4 regions of the Pectobacterium parmentieri genome follow, and region 1 is predicted to be linked to each of the others. Evidence: predicted binding sites of a transcription regulator. Region 1 holds the regulator's gene; each other region holds the start of a gene.

What was found. The regulator Fur, encoded in region 1, represses iron uptake genes when iron is present. The targets are predictions, from matches to a motif close to ATAATAATGAGAACNACTATCAA.
Region 2: a site for Fur is predicted at 6,179-6,201, ahead of ftnA (non-heme ferritin). Genes of this name have one in related genera too.
Region 3: a site for Fur is predicted at 2,936-2,958, ahead of exbB (tol-pal system-associated acyl-CoA thioesterase). Genes of this name have one in related genera too.
Region 4: a site for Fur is predicted at 5,819-5,841, ahead of sodA (superoxide dismutase [Mn]). Genes of this name have one in related genera too.

The regions. Positions count from the first base shown of each region.
Region 1 covers NZ_CP015749.1:709,722-717,542, forward strand. Annotated here, with positions in the region: gene glnS (glutamine--tRNA ligase) at 1-1,653, shown strand, start outside; gene fur (ferric iron uptake transcriptional regulator) at 1,711-2,160, opposite strand; gene fldA (flavodoxin FldA) at 2,490-3,017, opposite strand; gene A8F97_RS03065 (methyl-accepting chemotaxis protein) at 3,906-5,573, shown strand; gene ybfE (LexA regulated protein) at 5,725-6,006, opposite strand; gene ybfF (esterase) at 6,299-7,066, opposite strand; gene seqA (replication initiation negative regulator SeqA) at 7,351-7,821, shown strand, end outside.
Region 2 covers NZ_CP015749.1:1,836,941-1,844,761, forward strand. Annotated here, with positions in the region: gene A8F97_RS08225 (YdgH/BhsA/McbA-like domain containing protein) at 1-216, shown strand, start outside; gene A8F97_RS08230 (GNAT family N-acetyltransferase) at 483-974, shown strand; gene cspE (transcription antiterminator/RNA stability regulator CspE) at 1,166-1,378, opposite strand; gene A8F97_RS08240 (hypothetical protein) at 1,739-2,149, opposite strand; gene A8F97_RS08245 (hypothetical protein) at 2,476-2,850, opposite strand; gene A8F97_RS08250 (ankyrin repeat domain-containing protein) at 2,926-3,291, opposite strand; gene A8F97_RS08265 (YebY family protein) at 4,904-5,260, opposite strand; gene ftnA (non-heme ferritin) at 5,542-6,048, opposite strand; gene A8F97_RS08275 (DNA polymerase III subunit theta) at 6,420-6,650, shown strand; gene A8F97_RS08280 (S9 family peptidase) at 7,005-7,821, opposite strand, start outside.
Region 3 covers NZ_CP015749.1:3,645,404-3,653,224, forward strand. Annotated here, with positions in the region: gene A8F97_RS16500 (YiiG family protein) at 166-1,185, shown strand; gene exbD (TonB system transport protein ExbD) at 1,409-1,834, opposite strand; gene exbB (tol-pal system-associated acyl-CoA thioesterase) at 1,838-2,836, opposite strand; gene A8F97_RS16515 (TRAP transporter substrate-binding protein) at 3,508-4,485, shown strand; gene A8F97_RS16520 (TRAP transporter small permease) at 4,610-5,116, shown strand; gene A8F97_RS16525 (TRAP transporter large permease) at 5,134-6,426, shown strand; gene metC (cystathionine beta-lyase) at 6,751-7,821, shown strand, end outside.
Region 4 covers NZ_CP015749.1:4,252,766-4,260,586, reverse strand. Annotated here, with positions in the region: gene xylB (xylulokinase) at 198-1,655, shown strand; gene A8F97_RS19275 (acyltransferase) at 1,686-2,678, opposite strand; gene exaC (acetaldehyde dehydrogenase ExaC) at 2,886-4,421, opposite strand; gene fdhD (formate dehydrogenase accessory sulfurtransferase FdhD) at 4,834-5,667, shown strand; gene sodA (superoxide dismutase [Mn]) at 5,926-6,552, shown strand; gene A8F97_RS19255 (methyl-accepting chemotaxis protein) at 6,938-7,821, shown strand, end outside.

The sequences.
Region 1 (7,821 bases):
GAGGCTGAAGCCCGCCCGACTAACTTTATCCGTCAGATTATTGATGAAGATCTGGCGTCTGGTAAGCATGACCGTATTCAGACACGTTTTCCGCCAGAGCCGAATGGTTATCTGCATATTGGGCATGCCAAATCTATTTGCCTGAATTTTGGTATCGCGCGTGACTATCAAGGGCAATGCAACCTGCGTTTTGACGACACCAATCCGGTAAAAGAAGATATCGAATACGTTGAGTCGATCAAACGTGACGTCGAGTGGCTGGGTTTTTCATGGAGCGGTAACGTTCGTTATTCTTCTGATTATTTTGATCAACTGCACGCTTATGCGGTTGAGCTGATCGGTAAAGGGCTGGCTTACGTTGATGAGCTGACCGCCGATCAGATTCGCGAATACCGTGGTACGTTGACGGCACCGGGCAAAAACAGCCCTTATCGTGACCGTACCGTGCAGGAAAACCTGGCGCTATTTGAAAAAATGCGTAACGGCGGGTTTGCTGAAGGTACTGCTTGTCTGCGTGCAAAAATCGATATGGCATCATCCTTTATCGTGATGCGCGATCCGGTGCTGTATCGCATTAAGTTCTCCGATCACCACCAGACGGGCAATAAGTGGTGCATCTACCCGATGTATGACTTCACCCACTGCATTTCCGATGCGCTGGAAGGGATCACGCATTCTCTATGTACGTTGGAATTCCAGGATAATCGTCGTCTGTACGACTGGGTGCTGGATAACATCACGATTCCTTGCCATCCACGCCAGTACGAATTCTCCCGCCTCAATCTCGAATACGCGATTATGTCCAAGCGTAAGCTGAACCAACTGGTTGTGGAAAATGTGGTTGAAGGATGGGATGACCCGCGTATGCCGACTATCTCAGGCCTGCGTCGTCGTGGCTATAGTGCGGCTTCCGTCCGTGAATTTTGTGTGCGCATCGGCGTAACGAAGCAGGACAATAACGTGGAAATGGCCGCGCTTGAATCCTGCATCCGTGACGATCTGAATGAGAATGCTCCGCGTGCGATGGCAGTGTTAGATCCAGTCAAAGTCGTGATCGAGAACCTGCCCGCTGAGCACGAAGAGTTTGTTGCGATGCCGAACCATCCTAATAAGCCGGAAATGGGCTCGCGTCAGGTGGCATTCAGCCGTGAAGTTTACATCGATCGCGCTGACTTCCGTGAAGAAGCTAACAAACAGTACAAACGTCTGGTGTTGGGTAAAGAAGTTCGTTTGCGTAATGCCTATGTGATCAAAGCTGATCGCATTGAAAAAGACGAGCAGGGCACCATCTCCACGATCTATTGTAGTTATGATGCGGAAACGCTGAGCAAAGATCCGGCTGACGGCCGTAAAGTGAAGGGGGTTATCCACTGGGTCTCCGCGGCGCATGGCGTGCCAGCAGAATTCCGTTTGTACGATCGTTTATTCAGTGTGGCAAATCCTGGCGCGGCGGATGACTTCCTGTCGACGATTAACCCAGACTCACTGAAAGTTACGCGAGGCTTTGTCGAAGCGAGTTTGGCGCAGGCGGAAATAGAGAAAGCGTATCAGTTTGAGCGCGAAGGCTATTTCTGTGCCGATCGCGTTTACTCCAGTACAGACCATCTGGTGTTTAACCGAACGGTCGGGCTGCGCGATACCTGGGTAGGTTAAGGGCATGAGTTAGAAAATAAAACCGCCTCGGCGGTTTTATTTTTTTATGTGGTCGATTTATCGTGTGGACTCATGCAGGGTTTCGTCTTCTCGACAATCCCCTTCACTGCAATGCCCATAGAGATACAAACTGTGGTTGGTCAATTTAATGCCGTGTCTTTCTGCGATCTCACGCTGACGTGCTTCGATAGATTCATCGCGGAATTCAATGACTTTGCCACAGTCGAGGCAAATTAAGTGATCGTGATGATGCTGCTGCGTCAATTCAAAGACGGATTTACCACCTTCGAAGTTATGACGGGTTACGATACCTGCATCATCAAACTGGTTGAGTACGCGATAGACGGTAGCAAGACCAATCTCTTCGCCCATATCAATCAGTCTCTTGTATAAATCTTCCGCACTGACGTGATGACAGACAGGATCCTGTAACACTTCCAGTATTTTCAGTCTTGGAAGAGTGACTTTCAAGCCGGCCTTCTTCAATGCGGTATTGTTGTCAGTCATGCGGGTTTAGTCCTGTAGCTTACTTATCAATGGAGGCTGCCTAGCCTATGACATCGGTCGGCTCAAAAAATGCAAACGCGTCTCAATTATAGAACCGCGCATACAAAATGAAAACAAGGGAATGTTAACAATATTGTCCCCACTCACACTACTGATATATAACGCAATCCGTTGTTGATGAATGAGGAAAAGGTAAAGCGCGTATAAAACCGATGGGATTATTGTACAGGTTTACTGATAGAAGTTAAAAAAATGTATCAATTATTATGAAAGGTTTTACCTATCGATACTATTTTGGCTCTGATAGGGATTATCAGAGCCAAAATGGCTTAACCAACCAGCTCTTTCAGATTCAGTTCATCGCCGATCTGTTTCACCCACGTCGTCACGCGCTCGCTGGTCAATTCAGGCTGGCGGTCTTCATCGATAGCCAAACCAATGAAGTGATTATCGTCGGCAAGTCCTTTAGACGCTTCAAAATAATAGCCTTCTGTTGGCCAGTGGCCGACAATCGTCGCGCCGCGAGGCTCAATGATGTCGCGAATAGTTCCCATGGCATCACAGAAGTATTCTGCATAGTCTTCCTGATCGCCACAGCCAAACAGAGCAACCAATTTTCCGGTGAAATCAACCTCTTCCAACGAAGGGAAGAAGTCATCCCAATCGCACTGAGCTTCACCGTAATACCAGGTTGGAATACCTAACAGCAGAATATCGAAACCTTCCAGGTCTTCTTTGCTGCTTTTGGCGATGTCATGAACATCAGCAACGCTGGTGCCTAACTGTTGTTGGATCGTTTTGGCGATGTTTTCCGTGTTGCCGGTATCACTGCCAAAGAATATTCCGATGAGTGCCATGAATTGAATAACCCCTTGATTCCTAATGGTATGGTGTAATGTTTCACCCACTTATCTGCTAATAATAACAGACACTCACATTAGGAGAAACTCGTATCGGTATAGAGGCGTAAATCAAGAGCATGCAAAATGCGGAGGGCGATAAAAGGAGCGAAGTGCATCTCTTCTGGCGCTAAATTATCCATGTCAATAGTATGGTTATATTGCCTTCCGAGATTAGACATGCATAGCCCAGTACCAGAAGGTTATTTATTTGCAACGACGTTTCATTTTTTATGAATGATGTTTTTATTTTGCATTTCCTTTCAGTTGTAATTAAAAGCAGACTTCTTTTTTTAAGAAATAAAAGTCACGGAACGGTACATCTCTATTTAGGGAGAATTAAAATACATACAAAAGATAATGTTTTTATTGAATTGAAGATTTGTAACATTTTTCGGGAATATTCCTAATCAAAGAAGATAAGAATTATAATCATTTGTAGCTGAAACGATGCAACCTTGAAGAGAAAGTCTTTAGCTTTTGATATTAAAGAATAAAATGAAAATGATGTTTAAATTGCTTTTCCGTCTGGCTGTGTATCCACGCCAACGCACAAGGGACGTAGGGTGGCAGTCGCTTTGCTTTCAACCCTCTGATTAAAAAACGTATATTTATAAAAATAGGCGAATTTATTCTCGGTGTGAAAAATTATATTAATAAATATAGCAAGAGTGCTAAATATTCTCTGTATTTAGCCGATGAACTAGCGTGGTTTTTGAGTTTTCGACTCGGTGAAATGTGAACGCTAGGGAGAAGTGGTCTGTTTTATTGTGTGAATTTTCTGATTCATATTGGTTGATTAGCGATAAAAATCTTTTTAACCATTTTCCTGATTTGGAGTGAGCTATGAGACTTATTAAAAATATTGCCATCAGAACCGCTATGCTATGGGTGCTGGGCATTTTTTGTGTTCTTTGGGGGGGGGTATCGATATATACCCTGTTCTCTTTTAAAGAGATGACTACAACCTCAAAAACCAGCACCTTGCTGGTTCAGAACATGAATTTCATCAACCAGGGCAACGATCAATACTTCCGTATGGTAACCCGTCTGGCGCGTGCCGTAGATGCGCGTCGCAGTGGTGATAATGCTACCGCTGATAAAGAGCAGGCCTCTGCTCTCGTCGCGCTGGATAAACTGAAGTCTGATTTGGTGGCGTTTAATGCCATCGATCATGCGGGTCTGGATAATGCTCTGGTGCAGGCTGTCAGTCGTGACTGGAATAGTCTGGTTGTTCAAGGTGTTGAACCGCTTTATCAAAAGGCTGTTGCCAACGCGCTGGACGATTACCAAAATCAGGCCAAGAATATTGTGCCGCCATTGAGCCGTCAGTTTGGCGCGTCCCTATCCGCATTCAGTAGCGCCAGCGCAGAGAAATTCGCTGCAGCGGGGGTTCGCTTTGAACAAATCACCACGGTTGGACAGAACATTTTGCTGAGCGGGCTGTTTATCGGTCTTATCATGCTGTTCCTGACCGACCGTTATTTGGTGGTGTGCTTGGTTCGCCCGCTGAATGACCTGCGCTATCACTTTGGCGTGATTGCTTCTGGTCACTTGGGCAAGCCGATTCTGGACTTTGGTAATAACTGCGTTGGCCGCCTATTTCCATTGCTGCGTGAAATGCAGGGGAGTTTGGCTAGCACCGTTAGCACCATCAGAAACAGCACGGACTCCATCTATCAGGGGGCTTCTGAGATTGCTGCGGGTAATAACGATCTGTCATCACGTACCGAAGAGCAGGCTTCTGCGTTAGAAGAAACGGCAGCCAGCATGGAGCAACTGACGGCGACGGTGAAACAGAACGCAGAAAATGCCAATCACGCCAGCCAATTGGCATTGCAAGCCTCAACAACGGCGAAGAAGGGTGGGCAGATCGTCGAAAACGTGGTGAAAACCATGGCAGAAATCTCCGGCAGTTCGAGAAAAATCGCAGAAATCACCACCGTGATTAACGGCATTGCTTTCCAGACCAACATTCTGGCGCTGAACGCCGCGGTAGAAGCGGCGCGTGCGGGCGAACAAGGCCGTGGTTTTGCCGTGGTAGCCGGAGAAGTACGTAGTCTGGCGCAGCGTAGTGCACAGGCGGCGAAAGAGATTGAAGGGCTGATTTCTGAATCGGTCCGCTGTGTGGATACGGGTTCCAATTTGGTTAGCGATGCCGGCGACACCATGCAGGATATCGTCCGCGCGGTCACTAACGTGACAGATATTATGGGTGAAATTGCCTCGGCATCTGAAGAACAGAGCAAAGGCATCGCACAGGTTGGTCAGGCAGTGGCGGAAATGGACAGCGTAACGCAGCAAAATGCGGCATTGGTTGAACAGGCCTCTTCGGCTGCCTTGTCGCTGGAAGAGCAGGCGGCGCTGTTGAACCAGACTGTGTCCCTGTTCCAACTGTCCGATTCGCAGTCAGCGCTGCAAGTGGCTGCAAAACCGGTGCAAAAAGCGGCAGTGATTGCCCCGCGTGCAGGCAAAGCACTGCCAGCCAGTAGCGACAACTGGGAAAAATTCTAACTGTTGTTTTAATCGGGAAATTTTTAATCAGAAAACAGTGTTGTTTTAATCCGGTGGCGTGTTTTTAGTCTCGGATGAATGTTCAGGCGGCGTCAGAGATGGCGCCGCGCAAAATATGAAACCGCACTATGTGAATATCGCGTTACGTCAATCAGGGCTGCTGTTCGGCCAACTGTGCCAGCAACATCTCTTCAATCAATTCACTGCGGCTAATGTTCCGCTGTTCAGCAAGGCTGTTCAGGATATCCACAGCGTCGCTGTTAATCTTTAATTCAACACGGCGTAAGCCACGCACTTTATCGCGACGTAGTTGATTACGCTTGTTAATTCTTAGTTGTTCGTCACGTGTGAGCGGGTTGGTCTTGGGGCGGCCCGGACGACGCTCATCTGCGAACAGATCCAGTGTAGTGCGATCCGTTTGTTCTTTTGCCATAAGTAATGATACTGCAAGGTATTCGGATCAAAATACACAGAACTGCCCGTTCTGTCCTACAGATAAAATCGATGCCTACCCTCACTCTGCAATAGGATTGTCAGGGGGCGGTTTGGCTATCTGTGGAACATGCCGGGGAATTACGCGTGCACTTTGATGAAGTGGTTACAATGACTTGTGGCTGAATCAGCCGTCCCTCTACTGCGAACGCCATCATACCCTAGCCACACTGGCGGCGACAACGGTTAACTGCCGCTGTTGCCATGAATCCGCCAGTGTGTGTATGGTCTGGTTAATTCGCGTCCAGAAAACGGTGGATAGCGCGCAAAACGGTATCGGGTTTTTCTGAGTGAACCCAGTGGCCCGCGCCGCTGACAACGTGCGCCCGCGCCGCTGGGAACTGACGCAGCAGCGAATCACGGTAGCGATCGTCCAGATAGGGGGAATCGCCGCCGCGGATGAATAATATTGGCCCTTGCCAAGCCGGAACCTCTTGCCAGCCAACAATGTTTTCATACTCATCCCACAAGGCTGGTACGTTAAAACGCCACTCTCCCTGCTGGAAGGATTTCAGCAAAAACTGAATTACGCCTTCTTCTTTTATATATTGGCGCATGAGTGCGGTTGCTTCGGTTCGTGATGTCAGGCCTGCTTCCGTTACGGCACGCAGTGCAGTGAAGATGGTGTCGTGGCGGCGTACTTGATAATCCACTGGCGCGATATCAATCGCGACCAGTTTGTCCAGCCGTTCAGGAATAAGCTCGCTGAGCGCCATAGCGACTTTTCCTCCCATCGAATGCCCAATAACGATAGTGCGTTCGATGTTCAGTTCATCCAGCAGCGTCAATACATCCTCTGCCATGGCGGGGTAGTTCATCTGTGATGACCGTGGCGATAAACCGTGATTGCGTAAATCGATTTGCAGGATGTCATGCGTATTTTGCAAATCCCGACCCAGTACGCCAAGGTTATCTAATGTGCCAAACAAGCCATGAATCAGGACGACAGGGCGTTTATCTGTGGGCTGGTGCGCATTTTGCCAGCGATGATTCAATTTCATGGTGAAGTTCATTCAGAGAGACATGGGCTTAGGGTATCATGACTTTAGAGGCAATGTTGTCACTGAAGGAACGGTAAGGGACACGTATAGCTACTTGAATGGATGTGAAAGGCATTGGGGCATAGTCTGACTTTTGGTATTGTCCCATTATGCCGCTGTTCGATAATGTTTGAACGCCTGTATAATCCTTTTGATTTGAGTCATCTACCCATCGATGTCGGGTTGCAGAAGGGAACAACTCTGTAATTTGCACGATAATGGGTAAAAAACAGCACTGGATAAAGATGAAAACTATTGAAGTCGACGAAGAGCTTTATCGTTATATTGCCAGCCACACACAGCATATTGGTGAGAGCGCATCGGATATTTTACGGCGCATGCTGAAATTTACTGCTGGGCAGCCTGTTACAACGCCAGCGGTAGAGACGACGGCAACGGCGACGTCTCAGCCTGCTGTTGCGCCGAGCCCGCGCGATCGGGTTCGCACCTTGCGTGAACTGCTGCTGTCAGATGAATACGCTGAACAAAATAAGGCCATTAATCGCTTTATGCTGGTTTTGTGCTCGCTATATACCCTGGCGCCACAGGAATTTGCTGCCGCGACGGAATCGCTTCATGGCCGGACTCGGGTCTATTTTGCGGGCGACCAACAAACATTGCTTCAGCATGGCACACACACCAAGCCTAAACATATTCCGGGTACGCCATACTGGGTGATTACCAATACGAATACGGGTCGTAAACGCAGTATGGTT
Region 2 (7,821 bases), 1.1 Mb from region 1:
AAAAATTTTATCGCAGTTATTGCACTATCTACTTTGTCTTTCGGTGCCTTTGCCGCACAAGAAATCGCGACCGTTTCTATCAGTGGTGCGAAAACATTGGATTCTTTTGAAGCTCAGGTCGCTCAAAAAGCCCAAAAAGCAGGCGCGTCATCATATCGCATCGTATCTGCTACCGGCCGCGATCAGTTACACGGCACCGCGATTCTGTATAAATAACTCACACCAGACGTCAGGGAGCCTCAGGGCTCCTCTGTCGTATTTTGCTCAGTAATCACCTCGCCAATCCTTCTATACTTCATCTCATCATGACTGCGTTAATACGTTCAATCGCCATCAGAAAGATATTTATTTTTAGCTTCAATCATTAAATATTGTCGCGTCATCCTAAAAGGATAAAATTCAGTTTATCGCTGAAGATAGTTGTGTTTTCCTGTCTACCTGATGGCAATAAAAGGTATTCGCATAATAAAGGGAGAAGAGTTATGTCCGTTCGCTATGCTATGGCTGATGAAGCTGAACGTTTATGGCTAATTAGGAATGAGGCAATTCGTTCGGGATGTCAGGCGGTTTATGATAATGAAACCATCATGGCATTCACACCCGATACTATGCCTGAAGGATATCGACATGCCATCATTAATAACCCCTTTTTCGTCATTGACGACACCATACTTTCCCTCCCTGTCGCAACGGGTTTTCTTGATATAACAAATAATAGCGTTGAAGCTATTTTCACCTTGCCGAACTACCAGAATAAAGGACTCGCTACAAAAATTCTGGATGCGATAAAAAATGAAGCAAAAACGCGTGGAATAACGGTGCTAACACTGTCCTCAACGCCTAATGCCGTCGCATTTTACCAAGCAAATGGATTTAGCATTGATAAACAGGGAGAATACTATTCTGGCTCTGCCAAGAGATCTCTCCCCTGTGTTGATATGTCGCTCGATATGCGCCTATATCATATATCCTAAGGTGGGTTAATCATGGATGATGAGGCCGAAGTAGCGGGCATTAATCGAAAACAATCATGATGCATAAACAAAAAACCCCAGCTTTACGCTAGGGTTTTTTTTGTGCTCTTCTTGGCCGCTCCGGTTGAAACCATCATCGCTATCGCAAGAGAAACATCAATTCCAATTGGCTGTATTACAGCGCAACGTTATTACAGTGCAACAACGTTACCGGCTGATGGGCCTTTCTGACCATTTTCAATGGTGAACTCAACCTTTTGGCCTTCGTCCAGAGTTTTGAAGTCGTTGCTCTGGATTGCAGAGAAGTGTACGAATACATCTTTGCTACCGTTATCAGGAGTAATGAAACCAAAACCTTTACCAGCGTCAAACCATTTTACTAAACCAGTCATTTTATTAGACATAGAAATTACCTTAATTTTTTATAGCGCCTTCCGGCAAATAGGGCCTGCGCACAGAATTTAATTAGCAACAATAAGGAGGCTCAAAGAAGGGATATCTATGGATAACACTTTGAAATGAGAACTGCTTTACTAAACTGCTTTTTAGGTCTGCGAATCAAACCGACGAGCTATTAACGCACGGATGAAAATCTTTAGCAAGCATTTATTTTTAAAAGCCTTTAAAAGCCAACGGCAATCCTGCAACAGTCGGTAATCCTCACAGGATGCGGTGCCTTTAAAAGACACCGCATCTGACGCTAAACCGCGATAATCATGAAAATGAACGGATGTTTTATCAACAGCCAAGATGATTTTTATCGTTTATTTAGTTTGCCACAACCTGTATTGTCCCCATAAGCCCACCTCTGTGACGTACTCTTGTTCGCCTCCATTCGCGATAACATCGACTGTCTTTCTCATTCCCATTGAAAGGACACTGCACTCATTGCTGACCATAAGTTTATGCAGTCCATTCTTCAAATAAGCAATTACAAATTGATTTTGTTGTAATCGTGCTACATCTCGGCCATCGACCGAAATTAAGAACTTACACACGCCACCACTGGCACTCCCTATAAACTGCTTGTTACGAGTAACCGTAATTTTTGTTTGCTGTTCACTGCTATTGGGCGTTACCAGCTCTTGATTTAAGATTGTATCAGCGGGAACATGAGGCCTTGCACATCCTGTCAAAATTATCGCACCGACCAAAACACCAATGACTTTTTTCATATATCCCTATTTCCAAAAAAAATTTCAGAGTAATCCTATCATAGGTAAATTTAAGGCAAGAGAAACTCAATGAGAAATAGTTGCTGTACAAGGTTTTTTCATCGGGCTGTTGACGCTCCGGCGTAAAGAGTTGGCGGTTTGCATGCTCGAGGTCAGATCAAATCAGTGGATAGCGTTCACGAACGATATAGCGTTTAGACATCTGAGGATCTTTTTGGTCGGGAGACCCTCGCAGGTTCGCCTGCCTACATAAATCTTTGTTCGCGGATCAAGCAAATAAAAAGGCCACGCGTTAGCGCAGCCCGTATTTTTTGTACTGCGATAGCTTAATGGTTAGTTAAACTCTCTTTTACTTTTGTCACACAACGAGGAACCATTAACTCTCTGAGTGTATCCCTGATATCATCGTCATATTGTCGATTAGGAGGACGATGATCTCTGCGAAATGATTCGGCAATCCTAGCCGATGTAGCAATGTATTCCGGCTCATCAATACCGAAATCTGAAAGGCTAAAACCGCGTTCTTTGAAGTCGGATACCTCTTCATTGACGATTGCCAGCACATCTCTATCCGTTGATCCCACCTTGTCCGTAATATTCCACTCAATCAGGCAGATTTCATGTGCGGCTTTGTTGATATCATTAATGGCAGCAAATGATGTCAATGGTAAAGCCAGTGCTAACATAATGATTTTTCGCATTGTAACGTCAATCCCTTTGAAATAAAAAGAAAAAGACCCGCTAAAGCGAGCCTGGAAATAATCTTATTTGCGACGTTAAAGTCTTAGTTCCTTGCCACCGTTCTTTATCAAGATGTCTGCTATATCCTGATTGCCGTTAGCTATAGTTACCACTAAAGGACTATACCCATCGTCATTAACAGCATTAACATCCGCCCCTTTCTCCAGAAGAAATATGGCAATCTCTTTATTCCCAATCATCCCAGCTAAGTGCAGCGGAGTGAACCCAGCACCAGTCCTTGAATTGATTAACTCAGGATTCTTGTTGATTAACTGAATCGCTTCTTTGTTGGATTTTTTTGACCAAATTAGACCAGATAACCCTTGGTCTTCAGTCAAATCGGAAGCATAAGAGGAAAAGGAAATTAAAATAGCAACAACAAACGATAAAACCGATTTCATACACGCTCCAGTGTTTCACACATCCATAAATAGAGTGCAAATGATACCAACGTTATGTTGCTAATAGTTATCTGTTAATTTACACAGCGAACGCAAAAGAAGCACTATCACTTGAACAAAAAAAACGCACTAATGGCGGGTTTCAGAGGTTCTGTCGCTTGGACATCTTCGCAAGAATTTACCACCATACATGAAAAAATTCAGTGAAAACATACCAGCACTTTGCAATTCCATTATCGGTGGTTGCGGTTTCTATATGAAATCCGTCGAATTTATCTTTTCAAATAAGTGAGCCCATTTTTCTTTCTCAACCTCAGCCATTACCGAAAACGAAAACACCGACAGCAATAAAATCAATATCCTGACTTCCTTACCCTATTGATAAGATATTAAAATAAGATAACGCAGTCATATGGAAAAAGGATAAAAAATCCAGAAAACAATATAAATCATCGCGATACCGGCACTAAAATGACAAATAACATGCAGCCAGTATACATCTGGCCTGTCATTTCTATGAATATACTCGCGCCGACTGACGCCTTTAAAAGTCTTTGTATAAACCCCTCTACGAACGTAAATGATAGACTCCACTATCATAACGATACCACAGAGAAAAATGGCAGCTATCACGCAGTAATCCCAAACGCTCATAATACTCCCTAGCTATTATAACCGTGCTTTCAGGGTTTACGGTGTTTATTGGTATACCGTTTTCTAGCCACTCCCAAGAACGTGAAAACGCCCCCGACGACGACTAACAACCAACCCATATTCATCTGACTTTCACGAGCAGCGATCAAAAAAACATTCGTGACAAGTTTACCATCTATCACGATGGATGTACTCATATTGAATGACACGATAAGCCAGACTATCCCCGCAACTAAAGATCCTAATCCCCAATTCGTCATAATACACTTCCTCCATTGTTTAATGATTTTATCAGGGAGGACTGTTGTACAAAAGCAAAAACCCGCCGAAGCTGGTCGCGTTGTAAATTGCGAGCACGCGATCGGCTAGGACAGCATTTTTTCCATAAACTCACAGACATTTTGCTAATACCCAGCAAATCGCTGATGCGAACGAGCTAAGTAGCCAGCCCGAGGCACAAGAACATGAAAGGCATCAGGGATTGAATTAGATGAGAAGCCGCCGACGTTTCATGAAATAAGAAGTCTGGCTGGCAGGTTATATGAGAAAGAACAAGGAAAGGAATTTGCTCAGAAATTGCCAGGTCATAAATAAGTAAGAATGACAGAAAAATATTTAGATAATCGAGGGAAGGAATATACCTATCTATAAAAGGCCGTATATCGAATTTCGTGGACTTTTCGTGGTTTATAAAAATAAAAACCCATAAATCAATAAGTTAAAAAAAGACCGAATACGATTCCTGTATTCGGTCTAGGGAAATGGCTCTTGGGAGAGCCGTGCGCTAAAAGTTGGCATTTATACAAGCTGTAATAGCCTTGTAACCTTAAGCGTAGCCAACTCCCCTGCGTTTTCCAGCATCAATCCGTTCGCAATTATCACAAATGGAACAGGTTTCACACTTTACCTTAACCATAAAGAAGCAAGAAGTTAACATTAAATAGATAAATCAATCACTTCATGGCTGACTATCTGGTAAGCACAGTTGCTCTGCACGGTCGATAAATGGCTGAAGGCTTTTCTTCTGTCCGGGATGTTTAGGATCGTCCAGCCAAATCACGTCTATCGGTTGTGCACTCACCTGTCCAGATTTCATCTGCGCAATAGCAGTATCGTTTAATGGATATTGCATCAACGTCCCAGTATGTAAGGCATACAGCGCATTGCCAGGGCGACAAATCAGTTGCACTTCTTCACGCGTGAAAGCCCAGCGATCGCCATATTCCAGCCGGCTGATATTTGCCAGTTTGGCGGCAGCAAAAGCATTCGCAGAAAGTGAGGTAAGCACGATAGATAGCAAAAGTTTCTTCATCATGGTATTCCCGACATGCGTATTCAGACAATGATATATGTGAGTTTTGCAGCCTTATCCAAATCAGAGAAAGACAGCATCAAACCTTATAAAACATAAAGTTGTGTATCACGACTAACGCGATCATAGCGACAGAGGAAGATGAAGTCGAGTGCGAAGCCAAGAATAAGATCGACTGCACGATATAAGTAGAAAGGTCGTTCGAGGAAAGAAATAGCGGGATAAAAAGAATGTTATCCCGCGCTCTTCAAATGCACATTGGCCGACAAAAGTGTCGATTGCCGTTAGGCTGACGGGGCTACCGTAGACATTTTTTTCAGATCCTGATCGATGAAGAACAGGCCGCCTTCGCTAGCATTAACCAATGCCAGTTTGTCCAGAATAGAACGGAACAGTTTTTCTTCTTCGTGCTGTTCGGCAACATACCATTGCAGGAAGTTAAATGTGGAGTAGTCCTGCAGTGCCATCGCGGCATGTGCCAGCTCATTAATTTTTGCTGTAATCAACTGTTCATGTTCATAGGTCAACTTGAAAACATCAGCCAGCGAGTCGAAATCAATCGGCGGTGCGGCAATCGCGCCTAGTACAGGCAGGCTTCCTGTATCGTCCAGATAGTCGAACAGGCGTTGCATGTGTTGCATTTCTTCCTGAGAATGCGTCTTCAGGAAGCTGGATGCGCCTTCAAAACCTTTGTCACCGCACCATGCACTCATTTGCAAATACAAATTCGCGGAATAAAACTCCAGATTAAGTTGCTCATTCAGCTTCTGAATCATTTCTTTTTTTAACATGGTAACTCCCTATTTCCCGGCAGGTGAAATTATTTAGGGCATTATGCCTGAAAAAATAAAATAAAAAACACTTTATTAACATTGATGATTTATAAATAAAATAACAATGTAAAACAATAAATTAGAATTATTTATATTGATATCCATTATCAATTCAGAATGAATTTCACTGTATTATTGAGAATAATTTTTATTACCAAAAATAACAACTTCAATTTATATCATTTATGACTTTCCGGTATTAAAAATGATTCCCATTTCACAATCAGAATAATAAACATCCACATGATAAGGTGAACACTTGCCATTTTCCTGTTGCTACTTTACCGTGGCACCTATCAGTCGGTGACCAATAGGCAGGAGAAAGCGGCATGGGACATAATCTGGCAGAATTATCCAAAGAGGATATGGATAAGGTTAACGTAGACCTGGCGGCATCAGGCGTTGCCTTCAAAGAACGTTACAATATGCCAGTCATTCCAGAGGTTGTTGAGAGAGAACAACCCGAACACCTGCGTAACTACTTTCGTGAACGTGTGATGTTTTATCGCCAACGCTCACTGCAGTTCTCTCGTTTACCCTACGAGCCTAAGTCTAAATAGCGATTCCCCGCATTCCACTCTAAGACGGCCTTACCGTGGAAAACATCCCTTTCCACGGGTTACATTCTTACACAGCAAAAATGATTTTCTGCTTGCATATCGTCCCTCACAAGAGGTTAATGGAGTGGCAACCTTACCTTTTATCAAGCGAGGCAAGATATGAGTAAAGGACTGGATAGCAAAAAGAACAGTAAGAAAAAGCCCCTCAAAACGGCCGCCGAAAAACGAGCCGATAAAAAGGCGAAGAAACCGCAGGCAGATATTACCTGAGTACTGATATTACCTAAGTAATGTGTCATGCCAATCGGGTAAACCCGAAGACGGGTTTACCCTCATAATTTCAGTTGCTCGCACTTATTCGTGACCTTCCGCAGCCTTTTCAAGCACCATCAATAGAAAAGCATACTCTAGCGCAATGTCATCATAGCGTTTGAAGCGGCCGGATTTTCCACCGTGCCCAGCATCCATATCAGTGTACAGCAACACCAAACGGTCGTCTGTTTTAACATCCCGCAATTTTGCCACCCACTTCGCAGGTTCCCAATACTGAACCTGAGAGTCATGTAACCCGGTAGTCACCAGTAAATGTGGATAGCGCTGAGCGGTAACACCGTCGTAGGGGCTATATTGCTTGATGTAGTCATAGTAGGTTTGTTCATTCGGATCGCCCCACTCGTCATACTCTCCGGTCGTCAGCGGTATTGTCTCATCCAGCATTGTCGTCAACACATCAACAAACGGAACCTGGGCCACAACACCTTTGAACAAATCGGGGGCCATATTGACTACCGCCCCCATCAAGAGCCCTCCCGCGCTGCCCCCCATAGCGAACATGTTTTCCCTGTCGCCATAGCCTTTTTCTATCAATGCCTGAGACACATCGATGAAATCCGTGAAGGAATGCATTTTATTGAGCAATCGACCATCGTCATACCACTGCTGACCCAGCTCACCACCACCGCGAATGTGCGTTAAGGCAAAAACAAATCCTCTGTCCAGCAGGCTCAGGCGGCTAACGCTGAAATCGGGCTCCATGCTACTTCCATAGGCGCCATAGCCGTAAACCAGTATCGGGTTCTTGCCAGGGGTGAAATGCTCGCGATGATAAACGAGGGAAACGGGGACATCGACGCCGTCCCTGACCGTGATCCACAAGCGTTCGCTCCGGTAA
Region 3 (7,821 bases), 2.1 Mb from region 1:
ATTAGCCCCCCGCTGCTTTCCTCAGCCACTCTGCGTTCAAAGAAGCATCACCTCTTCAAAAACAGTCATCACCACATGTAGCGCATCACCCAAGGGCGTCTAACGGTAGCCCTGATGTGACGGCATAACCATCATATATCACGACCAAAGAAAAGGGAGATTCACATGAACGTTCGCACTATCCGGACACCCGCTAGGCTGGCCGCGCTCGTTGCCGCCACCATCGGCTTAACGGCCTGCGAAGACAAGCCCGACGTCGCAGCAGCCCCAGACCAGCCCGCTTCTGCCACCGCCAGCGCAGCACCCGCACCGGCGGCGAAACCTCAGGTGGATGCTAACCAGAAGCTCAATATCTACATCGAATGCTTCAACTCCACCCATGTTTCTGCCCACAAGGCGATGGAGCGCTACACATCCTGGGTAAAAGATATGAAAGCAGGCCCTACGGGCAAGGAACGCGTTATTTACGGCACCTACTCGGTATCGGAATCCAGCCTGAAAGACTGTAGAGACCCCGTTATCAGCGCGGCCCAAAGCGAGCCAGCCATGCCCGCGCTGGACACGGCCGCCAAAGACTACTCTGCAACAGTAATCGCCTGGGGCCAAACGCTGCAGGAAGCCTCGACTTACTACGATCGCGAGAACTATAAAGATGATGCGATGGCACGCGGCAAGGCGATGCACGGCGACATCGTCAAGCACTATGCGGCATTCAACACAGCCAGTCGCCAGTTCAATCAGGCTCTGGAAGAAGCTAACGACGAGCGCCAACTAAAGCAACTGGCAGAAATCGAGAAGAGCGAAGGCCGCCAGTTCAATTACTGGCATATGGCCACTATGCTCAGCGCCAAGCAACTGGTAAATGTGCTAACGCAGGATGACTTCGACATCAACACCGCCACGGCCCGGCTTAAAGCCTATGAGGACAACGTCGACGCACTGATCGAACTGACCAAGCAGCCCAACACAGTGAAACCCGCGACATGGTCTCTGATGAATTTGCCACTGGAAGATTATCGTATGTCCGCTAAAGAGCGCTTGCGCCGAGTGCGTGATAAGACGCCCTACAGCCAAGGCGATCGTATACTGCTGTCCAAGAACTCCGGCTGGATGGTACATGGCAGCGCCGACAGGCTCATCAGGAACTACAACTCTCTGGTGGAAAGCAGCAACCGCCAGCGCTGATTCATGCGACCACGTTGCATAGAAAGACGACCGCGCGGCGAGTTAACCCTGTCGCGCGTCTTGATAAAGGCTGCGGGAAATGGTGCCTTGGTTGCCTTTCTGAACGCTGGACTAGCGGCGCTTTCCAGCGTTCATGCGGCACCGGACTTCACGTTGAAATAAAAAAAGGAATGCGGTTTGAACCTTCACCCCGCATTCCTTCTTAAAACATCACTCGTAATCGTTATTTAGCAGCAGCGGTTTCCGCACCGACCAAACCAACCTTGAGGTAACCCGCTTTACGCAGTGAATCCATCACGCTCATGATGGTTTCATAATCGACGCTTTTATCCGCCTGAAAAAAGATAGTTGTTTCTTTGTTGGCACTGGTTTTTGCATCCAACACCTGAGCCAGAGACTGCTCGTTAATCGCCTCTTCCCCCAGAAACATTTGCTTATCCGCTTTTACCGTCAGATAAAGCGGCTTCTCTGGGCGCGGCTGCGGCACGGCTGATGATGCTGGCAGATCGACACGAATATCCACCGTTGCCAGCGGGGCTGCCACCATGAAGATGATCAGCAGAACCAACATGACGTCAATGAACGGCGTGACGTTGATGTCATGCATTTCACCATCATCACCTACGTCCTCCTTCAAATGCATCGCCATGACTTAACCCACCCGCAGTTTATGCGCTGCTGAAGACGCCCGGTTATCGTTGCTGGCAGCCACGTCGAGATCGCGGCTTTGCAGCAGCAGCACTTGTGCCGCCACATCACCGACCGTCGCTTTGTAACCAGCAATCGAGCGCGCAAAGACGTTATAGATGACAACCGCAGGGATCGCCGCGACCAGACCAATCGCCGTCGCCAGCAGAGCTTCTGCAATCCCCGGGGCAACCACCGCCAGGTTAGTCGTTTGCGTCTGTGCGATACCGATGAAGCTGTTCATGATGCCCCATACCGTACCGAACAGCCCTACGAACGGTGCAACTGCACCGACCGTGGCCAGGTAGCCATTACCACGCCCCATATGACGCCCAGTTGCCGCCACGCGACGTTCCAGACGAAACGCGGTGCGCTCTTTAATCCCGTTGTTATCATCTGAACGTGCAGAAAGTTCCAGTTCGTTCTGCGCATCCTCCAGCAATTGCTGCGCTACGCTGCCTGCTTTGAACGAATCAGCCGTCTCCAGCGCATCGTCCAGCGTTTTCGCCTGCTCCAGCGCCAGATACTCACGACGCAAGCGACGTTTCGCGCCAGACATTTCGACACTTTTACTGAAGAAAATCGACCAGGTAATCACGGAAGCCAGCAGCAAACCGATCATCACCGTTTTCACCACGGCATCGGCGTGCTGGTACATACCCCAGACGGATAAATCGGTTTTCATCAGGTTATTCGTACCCGGCACCGCACTAGCCGGAAGCGTAAGCGCTGACGTCGGCGCGGATGCTTCGGTTGTCACGGGTATTGGAGAGGGTGCCGCAGTTGGTGCCGCATTCTCTGTCGATAACGGCGTCGTTGCCGGAGCCGCAAACGCATTTCCACTTAGTCCCGCCGTACATAGCAGGATAACCAGCACGCTACGGGAAAATGCGCTGAACGCACCACGTTTTTTTTGCCAGGTTGATAACACCTGTTGAGTTGTATTACTGACAGCCGTTTTCACGCTGTGCCTCCACCATTCGTTCTGTACAATAACGCGCACACACCCGTAGGTATCATGCCGCAATAACGCAGCCTGAAATGATACCAAACCCTGAACGAATTGATAGTCGTTCTCATTATTATTTACGTCAGATAACACACTTTTTCTTGCGTTCTGACAGGGTTTTTGGGGGTATTACCTGCATTTCGACGGAAAATGCATAAAGAAGCATGAAGAATCGCATTCAGGAATATATCTGGCAGGCGATAGCTGCAGGTACTCGCCTAAAACACTGCCTTATACTGTAAGGTTTTTGTGATCGACATTAAGTTATCACACCATTTCATGGTGACTGGCGATAAGTTCAATGAAATGAATAGAAACACAAACACACAACAAGACAAATAAAAACATCATGTTATGAAGATTTAGATTAAGAAAATAGGAATAAAAACCCTATAAAACAGCATTTCATATTAGCTTTTTCTTTTGTGACACGAGTCATTCTACGAAGTTGTATAATAGGTTAGCTTAACCCACAGAGAATCCCGACGCGCGCCACGATAATAGCTATACAAGGATGCCGTCTTCTCACCGATGCACCACAATAAATTATTCTATTTTTCATGGGTTTGATTTTTTAATCACCCTTTTATTATCGATAATGTCCCCCTACCTCTGGAGATAATTCAATGAAGCTGTCGAAAACATTGATCGGCATTTGTCTGGGTTCTACTGCATTCCTGATGAGCCAAGCGATTCAGGCACAACAAATTAAAGCCTCTGATGTTCACCCTGAAGGTTATCCTAATATCGTCGCCGTACAGAAAATGGGAGAAAAATTAAAATCTGCTACCAATGGCAGGCTGGAAATTAAAACCTTCCCCGGCGGCGTATTAGGGGATGAGAAGCAAATGATTGAACAGGCTCAGCTCGGTGCAATTGATATTATCCGTGTTTCAATGACGCCCGTTGCCGCTATTTTACCAGAAATAGAAGTCTTCACCCTGCCCTATATTTTCCGTGATGAAGATCATCTGCATAAAGTGCTGGATGGAAAAATCGGTCAGGAAATTGGTGACAAAATTACCCATAGCAGTAAATCAAAATTGGTTTTCCTGGGCTGGATGGATGCGGGAACGCGTAATTTAATCACCAAGCAACCCGTGGCGAAACCAGAAGACCTCAAAGGTATGAAAATTCGAGTTCAAACCAGCCAGGTTGCTCTCGCAACGCTGAAAGCTATGGGCGCTAACGCCATCGCTATGGGCACCAGCGAAGTCTTCAGCGGCATGCAAACCGGAGTGATTGACGGCACCGAAAATAATCCACCAACTTATGTGGCACATAACTACATGCCTGTTGCCAAGAATTTCACCTGGAGTCGCCACTTCATTATTCCTGAGCTGTTCCTGTACTCCAAAACCAAATGGGATAAGCTTTCCAAGGAAGATCAGGATCTGATCCTGAAACTGGCGAAAGAAGCGCAGCAAGAGCAGCGCGTACTGTGGAATGAATATACTCAGCAATCCCTGGATAAAATGAAGGCCGGTGGCGTTCAGTTCCATGAAACCGATAACGAGTACTATTTCAAAGCGACACAGCCTGTACGCGATCAATTTGGTGCCAAATATCAGGATCTGATTAAAGCCGTCGCCGACGTCCAATAATCAATATCTCATCTCAGCGGATAAATAGAGGAACGTTGATAACTCTATTTATCCGCCACCCTTAATAGCTTGATAAAAAAATTATCCTTCGCTTATCACTCACTGAGTGAATATAGGTGACACAATGGCACAGTCTTATCACTTAAGTATGGATGTACTCTATCGTATTGCCATGTGGGTTTCTGGTCTGGCGTTACTCATTATGACGCTAATAATTCCTATCGGCATATTCGCACGTTATGTTTTAAATGCGGCATTATCCTGGCCAGAACCCATTTCAATTATTTGTATGGTGACGTTTACTTTTGTAGGTGCGGCGGTCAGCTATCGTTCTAATTCACATATTGCTGTCAGCATGTTGACCGACAGATTGCCAGAATCCGGTAAGAAGATTTGCGTTCATCTGTCGAATCTCCTGATGCTCTTGATCAGCCTGTTTATTCTTTATTACAGCACAGTGCTCTGTCTGGAATTATGGGAACAGCCCGTCGCAGAATTCCCATTATTAACTGCGGGTGAAAGTTATTTACCGCTGCCTATCGGCTCGTTAATTACTGTGCTTTTCATCATCGAAAAAATGTTTTTCGGCCCGCAGGATAAACGCCCTGTGGTCATGCTTGGCAGTTCTTAATTCGGAGCCAATACACCATGGATGCATTTATTCTTGTTGCCACGCTGGCAGTGCTGTTGGCGGTCGGCGTTCCCGTCGCCTACGCGGTAGGGTTGAGCGCAATTGTTGGTGCCTTCTGGATCGATTTGCCGCTTGAGGCTGTCATGATTCAGATTACCAACGGCGTGAACAAATTTTCGCTACTGGCGATCCCCTTCTTTATTCTGGCTGGGGCCATTATGGCCGAAGGCGGCATCGCCCGCAGGCTGGTCAGCTTCGCGTATATTTTTGTCGGCTTTATTCGCGGCGGCTTATCACTCGTTAACATCGTCGCATCGACGTTTTTCGGGGCGATATCCGGCTCTTCTGTGGCAGACACGGCTTCAATCGGCTCAGTGATGATCCCAGAAATGGAGAAGAAGGGCTACCCACGCGACTTCTCCGCTGCCGTCACCGCCAGCGGCTCCGTGCAGGCAATTCTGACACCACCGAGCCACAACTCTGTAATCTACTCGCTGGCAACCGGCGGCACGGTTTCGATCGCCTCGCTGTTTATCGCCGGGATCCTGCCCGGTCTGCTGCTCAGCCTGACCTTGATGGTGATGTGTGTTGGTTTCGCACATCGACGGGGTTACCCGAAAGGTGAACGCGTACCGTTCCGTCAGGCGCTGAAAATCTTTGTCGATACCCTGTGGGGGTTGATGACGGTTGTTATCATCATGGGTGGGATTTTGTCCGGCATTTTTACCGCGACGGAGTCTGCGGCCATCGCCTGCCTATGGTCCTTCTTCGTGACCATGTTTATCTATAAAGATTATAAATGGTCTGAGCTGCCCAAACTGATGTACCGCACGGTAAAAACCGTCACGATCGTCATGATCCTGATCGGCTTCGCCGCCGCATTCGGTGCCATCATGACCTACATGCAGTTGCCCGCCCGCATTACCGAGTTCTTCACCTCCATTTCGGATAACAAGTACGTCATCCTGATGTGGATTAACATCATGCTGCTGCTGGTCGGTACGCTGATGGACATGGCACCGTTGATCCTGATCCTGACCCCCGTTTTGCTGCCTGTCGCCCACTCGCTCGGCATCGATCCAGTGCATTTCGGTATGATCATGCTGGTTAACCTTGGGATCGGCCTGATCACGCCGCCGGTAGGGTCGGTACTTTTCGTCGCCAGTGCGGTGAGTAAACAGAAGATAGAACAGGTCGTTAAAGCGATGCTGCCTTTCTACTGTGGGCTCTTCTTTGTACTGATGTTGGTCACCTATATTCCGGCTATCTCGCTCTGGTTGCCGAAATTCTTTGGCGTCCACACGGGTTAACCCCTCCTAATTGCGCCATGTTATTCGTAGCAATGCAGAAAAACATGGCGCTTTTCTTACCTGAAATATTTTCACCTACCTCCGATCTTATCCCAGAAAAATCGGCGAAAAGCCCCTTCGCTGCTGGATATCAGCAGTGCTGAGCCTTTTCTCTGTCGCGACAAAACCCGACCACACGCCGCCCAAGCCGTGATAACGTAGACCTTATAAATTGAACGCTCATGAATCCAATCATGCCCCGCGATTCCCACCGCGCTCACCGTCGGAAATAGTCAGCGCAGTGAGTCATTCGGCAAGACTGAACAGAAAAAGGTGATAGTGGTTATGACAAGCAAAAAAACGGCAACCGCGTTAGTCGCCGCAGGACGCAGCAAGAAATTCACCCACGGCTCCGTAAACCCCGTTATTCAACGCGCTTCTTCTCTGGTATTCGATACCGTGCAGGACAAGAAACATGCCACGATTAACCGGGCCAACGGCGCGCTGTTCTACGGTCGCCGTGGCACGTTGACCCATTTCTCGTTTCAGGAGGCGATGGTGGAACTGGAGGGTGGCGCTGGCTGTGCGCTGTACCCTTGTGGAGCAGCAGCCATCTCTAACGCAATCCTCTCTTTCGTTGCGGCAGGCGATCATATTCTGGTAACGGAATCGGCCTACGAACCCACGCAAGATTTCTGCACGAAAGTACTCAGCAAGCTGAACGTCAGCACTACCTATTTCGATCCGCTCATTGGTGCCGGAATTGCCGAGCTGATCCAGCCGAATACCAAAGTGGTCTTTCTTGAATCACCGGGCTCTATCACCATGGAAGTCCACGATGTGCCGGCCATCGTCCAAGCCGTGCGCCGTATCAATCCCGAGATCGTTATCATGATTGATAATACCTGGGCTGCGGGCATCTTATTCAAGGCGTTCGACTTCGATATTGATATCTCGATTCAGGCCGGTACGAAATATATCGTCGGCCATTCCGATGCTATGATCGGCACAGCAGTCGCTAACGAACGCTGCTGGGTACAGCTACGTGAGCACTCTTACCTGATGGGGCAAATGGTAGATGCAGATACCGCTTATGTCGCCAGCCGCGGCCTGCGTACATTGGGCGTTAGGCTCAAACAGCATCAGGAAAGCAGCATCCGCATCGCGAAGTGGCTGGCGGAACGGCCAGAAGTGGCGGTCGTTAACCACCCCGCGTTACCAGGATGCAAAGGGCATGAATTCTACAAGCGCGATTTTAACGGCTGCAACGGCTTGTTCTCCTTTGTTTTGAAAGAGAAATTAAGCAAAGAAACGTTGGCACATTATCTGGACCATTTTGAGCATTTCAGTATGGCGTATTCCTGGGGGGGCTTTGAGTCCCTGATTCTGGCGAATCAGCCAGAAGAACTTGCGGCC
Region 4 (7,821 bases), 1.5 Mb from region 1:
GGTGACAAATCTGCCGGGAGCAGATTTGAACGCTGCTTGCAGCGGCCCTTCAGGGCGAGGCCCACGACGGGCCGAGTATTTGAACGCAGCCAACGCACATGCAACTTGAAGTATGACGGGTAATTTGGCTAAAACGGTACGCTTGCCTACTGCGGCAGGTTAAAAACTGCCGTAGCACGAGGTTATCAGGAGCCACTATGTATATCGGTATTGATCTGGGTACGTCCGGTGTTAAAGCCATCCTGCTGGATGAAGCTGGAGAGGTGATTGCTAGCCATAGCGCTGCGTTGAGCATTTCGCGTCCGCACCCGCTCTGGTCGGAACAAGCGCCTGAAGACTGGTGGCAGGCAACCGACCAGGCACTACAAGCATTGGCAGCAACACACAACCTTCACGCCGTGAAAGCGCTGGGGTTAACCGGGCAAATGCACGGGGCCACCTTGCTGGACGCCCACCAGAACGTGCTGCGCCCTGCGATTCTCTGGAATGACGGACGTAGCGCAGCTCAATGCCGAACACTGGAACAATTAGTGCCTACATCACGCCAGATTACCGGCAACCTGATGATGCCAGGTTTTACTGCCCCCAAACTAAAATGGGTGCAGGAAAACGAAAGTACTATCTTTCGCCAAATCGACAAGGTCCTGCTGCCAAAAGACTATCTTCGCTGGCGTCTGACAGGGGAATTTGCCAGCGATATGTCCGATGCGGCTGGAACCCTTTGGCTGGACGTCGCCAAACGGGACTGGAGCGACGCTCTGCTGGAAGCCTGTTCGCTGACCCGTGAACACATGCCCACACTGTATGAAGGCAGCCAAATTACCGGTTATCTGCGACCTGACATCGCCAGTCGCTGGGGTATGGATCCCGTCCCCGTTATTGCTGGCGGTGGAGATAACGCAGCAGGCGCGATTGGCGTCGGGCTGTTTCAAACCGGTCAGGCAATGCTGTCTCTCGGCACCTCCGGCGTTTACTTCGCCGTCAGCGACGGCTTTCTCAGCAACCCGCAGCATGCCGTCCACAGCTTCTGCCATGCACTGCCGAATACCTGGCACCTAATGTCCGTGATGTTAAGCGCAGCGTCTTGCCTGGATTGGGTCGCCCACCTGACACACGCTGAGAGCGTGTCCGCAATGTTGCAGGAAGTCGCCTCGATGCCAGTCGATGACACAATCACGCCAGTCTGGTTCTTACCCTATTTGTCCGGTGAACGCACGCCGCACAATAATCCCGATGCCAAAGGGGCATTCTGGGGGCTCACCCATCAACACGGTCGCCCAGAACTGGCAAAAGCGGTACTGGAAGGCGTGGGATTTGCGCTTGCCGATGGAATAGATGCACTGCATATGACTGGACTCAAGCCCGATAGCATCACGCTGATTGGTGGTGGCGCTCGCAGCGCCTACTGGCGGCAAATGCTGGCAGATATCAGCGGCCAAACGTTGGAGTACCGCACAGGAGGCGATGTCGGTCCAGCGCTAGGTGCTGCCCGTCTGGCACAAATCGCTATGCATCCCCATATGCCACTGGCAGACCTTCTGCCGCCGCTACCGCTGGAGCAGCTTCATCAGCCGAATACCCAGCGCCACGCCGACTATGCCGAGCGGAGGCGCACATTTAAAGCACTCTATCAACAGCTTAGTCCGTTGATGTAACACTGTTCATCCGATGTACTGGACAGTTCCTCAACTCACCCAGCGCCGCACATCAATCTTCTGTAGCGCCATCGAAAGCAGCAGGCTGGCCACCAGCGCGACGGTGAAGACATAGAAAATATCGAGAACCGGGTAAGATGGCAACGCGACATCATGCGTACGCAGATAGTGAATGAACAACGCGTGAAAACCGTAAATCGCCAGCGAATGGCGTGAAATAGTGGCAAAACCGGGCAAAACCCGCTGGCTAAAGTAATGCTTAAACACAATCAGCAGGCTAACGGCAGCCAGAAACACCAGTGGGCCGCAGTAGATATAAAATGTCTGGGTGAACGTATCATTCAATAATGTGTGGTGCTTCGTCCCCATCGCCACTAATGCGACACACGCGATGAAAAAGGGAATAGCAGCGAGCACAACTTTCTTAGGCACGTCCAACACCCCCAATGCGCGCCCCAGCGCGGCATACAGTACGTAGTAAAACGTATCACCGTAAATATAGAGATTAACAGGCAGTAATTTAAAACCTTCAAACCCCACTCGCCCCGTATTGGGGTTGGCGACAACAGCTAATAAGATAATCAAGACCGCTAAATATTTGCCCGATACTGGCTTGATGGTAATAAGTGGAGAGAGTAGATAAATCACTACAATGGCGTAGAAAAACCATAAGTGATAAAAGATCGGTTTTTGCAGCGCATGGTGCAATGAATTCAGGCCATTAATCGGTGTAAGTGTCGCAATATAGATCAGCGCGACCGTACTATAAAAAAGCAGACATAAGCCGATGCGCAGGAAGTGTTTCTTCCCCGCACTGCGTTCACCAAAAAATAAGTAGCCCGAGATCATGAAAAACAACGGGACGCAGACACGTGAAGCAGAGTTCAAGACATTCGCCACATCCCAATGCCCATCGCCCGGCGTGCCGCCCGCAGTAATATAGTAGGTTGTGCTATGAATCAGAACGACCATCATGCAGGCCAGCGCCCGCAGGTTATCAATCCAGCCGATCTTATCCGTCATGCACAACCTCTTGAAAGCAAAGCGCTATTCAAAACAGCGTAGCCGTTGTTAAGCGCCGACACAATCTACTATCAACGATCAGCAACTAACCATCGGGAAAATCTGAGTACTCAGGACGAATTAACGCGGAAAATCCGCATCGATTTAGGCTATGCATGCGCACCCACCCGCAGTGGCAGGCGCGCAGGGTTTTAAGGAAGTATGCTGTTAGAACAGCCCCATCGGCTTATCAGAGTAGCTCACCAACAGGCATTTAGTTTGTTGATAGTGCTCCAACATCATTTTATGGTTTTCACGCCCGATACCAGACTGCTTATAGCCCCCAAACGCAGCATGTGCCGGATAGGCGTGATAACAATTGGTCCAAACTCGACCCGCCTGAATGCCACGCCCCATTCGGTAAGCGATATTACCATTGCGGCTCCACACGCCTGCGCCCAGACCGTATTCCGTGTCGTTGGCTATCTCCAGTGCATCATCCATCGTCTTGAACGTCGTTACCGCCAGCACCGGGCCAAAGATTTCCTCCTGGAAGACACGCATGCTGTTTTTACCGAATAATATCGTCGGCTCCAGATAGTAACCTTCCGCCAGCCCATCTGGCATAGCCTTACGCTGGCCACCCGTGAGCACCCGAGCGCCCTCTTTCTTACCGATATCAATATAGTTAAGGATGGTATCAAGCTGGCCTGCTGACACCTGTGCGCCCATCATGGTTTTGCTGTCCAGCGGGTTACCGATACGGATAGCCTCAACGCGCTTGATTGCCCGCTCCATAAAGCGATCATAGATCGATTCCTGCACTAGTGCGCGGCTCGGGCAGGTGCAAACTTCTCCCTGATTGAAGGCAAACAGCGTGAAACCTTCGAGCGCTTTATCAAAGAAGCTATCTTCCTTATCCATCACATCGGCAAAAAAGATGTTTGGCGATTTACCACCCAGTTCCAGCGTCACCGGCGTCACGTTTTGCGCCGCATAGCTCATGATCTGCTGGCCAACCTCGGTCGATCCGGTGAACGCAACTTTCGCAACGCGTTTCGATGTTGCCAGATACTCACCAATCTCGCTTCCCGACCCATTGACGACATTAATGACCCCCGCAGGTAATAGATCCTGAATCAGCTCCATCAAAATTAGCACCGACATCGGCGTCAACTTGGCAGGCTTCAGCACAATACAGTTACCGGCGGCCAGTGCTGGTGCCATCTTCCAACAGGCCATCAGCAGCGGGAAGTTCCAGGGAATAATCTGCGCAACAACACCGAGAGGTTCATGAAAATGATAGGCCACCGTGTCGCCGTCGATTTCGCTAATCGCCCCCTCTTGTGCCCGGATACAGGCCGCGAAATAGCGGAAGTGGTCAATCGCCAGCGGCACATCCGCCCCGCTGGTTTCACGTATTGGTTTGCCGTTATCCCAGGTTTCCACCTGCGCCAACCGTTCAAGGTTTTGTTCCATCCGGTCGGCAATACGATTAAGCACCAGCGCCCGTTCCTGCACCGACAGGCCACCCCATTCCGCTTTTGCGTTATGAGCAGCATCCAACGCATGGTCAATATCTCGCGTTGTCGAACTGGCTACTTCACACATCGGTTGACCCGTTACTGGCGTCAAATTAACAAAATACTGACCCGCATCAGGTGGAACCCAAGCTCCGCCGATAAAATTGTCATAGCGTTTTTTCAGATTAAGAAAGCCGACGTCACCAGATGCAGATCGGCCTTCGAGATTATCGTGCGCCATTTCAGTCTCCTTTTCATTTCCGGGTGAGCGGCCATGCTGCAGTGAAAAAAAGAGGCAAGCAGTAAGCCGCTACATGAAGCCTATACGGGGTATGGCGTTAGCGACAGGATTCGGTCAGAGAAGAAGGCAACTCTTCGAGTTGACGCACAGTTTCTTTCCTGTTGCAGGAAAAATACACATTGCTATGCGAGCACACTCGCTGTTCCTGGAGAAAAATTCGCATCCCTTCAGGCGCTGTGAGGTATACCCTAAATAATTCGAGTTTCAGGACAAAACGTTAACGTTTTGAACAACGCAAAGCGTTGGCCCTTTAGGGCGAGGCCCACGACGGGCCGAGTATTTAAGCGTAGCCAACGCACATACAACTTGAAGTATGACGGGTATAATACTTTTAATTTCCAGGGTTACTAACATGCAGGTATTTCAGGTGGAAGAGGTTCATTTACGAGCAGATACCGCCCTTGAAGGCGCAATGCAACATTCGGTCTATCACCCCGATTCGCTGCATCAGCCACAGTCTGACTGGCTGGCGGAAGAGGTACCTATTGCGCTGGTTTATAACGGCATCTCACATGTTGTGATGATGGCTTCACCGAAAGAGTTGGAACCGTTCGCTCTCGGGTTTTCCTTATCGGAAGGTATTATCCAATCACCAGCAGATATCTACGGTATTGATGTGCACCCCGCCTGTAACGGTATTGAAGTTCACATTGAGCTTTCCAGCCGACGCTTTGCCGGGCTAAAAGAACGACGCAGATCGATGGACGGGCGCACAGGCTGCGGCGTATGTGGCGTAGAGCAGCTTGCGGAAATCGGCAAACCGGTGGTGCCTCTGCCTTTCACCCAGACATTTTCCCTCAGCAAACTTGAAAATGCGCTGACGCGACTGCGTGATGTGCAGAAGATCGGCCAGATGACCGGTTGTACTCATGCCGCAAGCTGGATTGCACCAGACGGCACGCTGTGCGGGGGGAGTGAAGACGTCGGCCGCCATGTCGCGCTGGATAAATTGCTTGGCACTCGAGCAAAGCAAGGATGGCAGCAAGGGGCGGCACTGGTTTCCAGCCGAGCCAGCTATGAAATGGTACAAAAATCTGCCATGTGTGGCGTGGAAATCCTGTTTGCTGTCTCGGCAGCCACTTCGCTGGCCGTTGACGTTGCACGGCGCTGCAACCTGACGCTGGTGGGTTTTTGTCGACCAGGACATGCGACAATTTACACGCATCCGCAACGCCTGAGCGAGTAAGCCATTGCCGTCAGAATCACGATGGTTTTCCACAGGCACACACGCTATTTGAAGCATGACGGTATAGATTAATTTGTTTTTACATAATGCAATAACGACATAACCGTTTGTTATCATGAGGTAAAGCAATATGGTTCATCACACCAGATCGAGAATAATCATTTTCAATATCATTTAATTAACTATAATGAACGTATTGCTTACGCGGTACTAACAGAACAGTGCCGTAACATTTTTTTTACCATGGAGATGCTAAACATGAGTTATTCACTGCCATCGCTGCCTTATGCTTATGACGCACTGGAACCGCATTTCGACAAAGAAACGATGGAAATTCACCATTCCAAACACCATCAGGCTTACGTCAATAATGCTAATGCCGCGCTGGAATCCCTGCCTGAGCTGGCTAAATTATCGGTTGAAGAGCTGATTGCTCAACTGGATAAGGTCCCTGCCGAGAAAAAAGCAGCACTGCGTAACAACGCTGGCGGCCACGCTAACCACAGCCTGTTTTGGAAAGGCCTGAAATTAGGCACTACGCTGGCTGGCGATCTGAAAGCAGCAATCGAACGCGATTTCGGCAGCGTTGATGCGTTTAAAGAGAAATTTGAGCAAGCAGCAGCAACCCGCTTTGGCTCTGGCTGGGCTTGGCTGGTTCTGAAAGACGACGGCAAGCTGGCTGTGGTTTCTACCGCAAACCAAGACAGTCCGCTGATGGGTGAAGCGATTTCTGGTACCTCTGGCTACCCAATCGTCGGTCTGGACGTATGGGAACACGCTTACTACCTGAAATTCCAAAACCGTCGCCCAGATTACGCTAAAGCATTCTGGAACGTGCTGAACTGGGACGAAGCTGCGGCTCGTTTCGCTGGCGCGAAAAAATAAAACCGCTGGATGCCTGATGTGATCAGGTGGCTCCTGCGTTTGAATCAAGGCTGGAATAACAACGTGTTATTCCAGTTTTTTATTATCCTCTTCATACTTCAAGCCACATGTACCCTGATTTTCCTCGCCATTCCCCACCGCCACGCCCAACCCAATCGCCACGATATCGCACGGTTTACGCATCCCTGTTAGTGCACTGGCTTCAAGCCCGAAAAGCGGGCAACGCGTAAAGTTTCAGAGTAGAGTGCCGATATCTACTGCGGGTTTTTATCATGCTGTTTTGCAGGATTGGCTTGGCGCGTGGTAATCCGAGATGCTAACACCGCTAATCAAGTGTGCATCAGGATAATGAATTTGGCTCAATACGAGATAGTGGTGAAATGTGATGGCTATAAATTTTGATAATCTAAAAGTCGGTAAAAAATTAGGATTGGGTTTTTTCCTGATTCTGCTGATGACCATGGTAATTGCTGGTGCCGGCATTATGCATATAGGCTCGCTAAAAGACAGTATTGATAAAGTTAATTTAAGCAACAATATCAATGATGAGATCAACCAGGCTAAGTATTATCGCGCATTATACGGAGCCAATTATAATCCTGATGATATAAAAAAGAACATTGAGCATATTTCAAACATCAGTAAACTCGCCGAAAAAGCAAAAATATTTAGCTGGCCGGAAAATGATGAAAAAAAAATAGCAAGTATTCCTACATTAATTTCCAGTTATCAGGAAAAACAAAAAAATTATATTAATGCAGTGAACACCAAAGATGCCGTCAGAAAAAGCTGGAATATTTCAACGACGGAAAAACCTCTGGAACAACTCAACGACCAATTAAAGATAGACAACAATAGCGCCAATCTTCAATTATTACTTTCTGATTTGAATCAAAAGCTGATTTCCGTTCGTTACCATGTCCGCGGTTTATTACTCTCAACGGATAAAGAATCCGAAGAAAAGTTGACGGATGCTATCAACGCCGCACAAACGTCACTGACTTTCCTTTATCAGAGCCTATCTGCCGAACAGCGTGACACACTAGCGCCGGTTCTGACGATCATGAACAATTATGAAGAACAGGTTCTGGCCTATATGCCGGCCTATCAGGAAGAGATAGCACAGGCTGAGCAAATGCGAGTTGTTGCCGATCAGTTGAATGTCGTTATCAAATCCCTCGCCAGCGATCAGCTTGCCGCCTCACAGGCCGATATTTACAACGCCACGCTGCAAATGAGCATTGCGGCACTGATTACGCTACTGCTTGG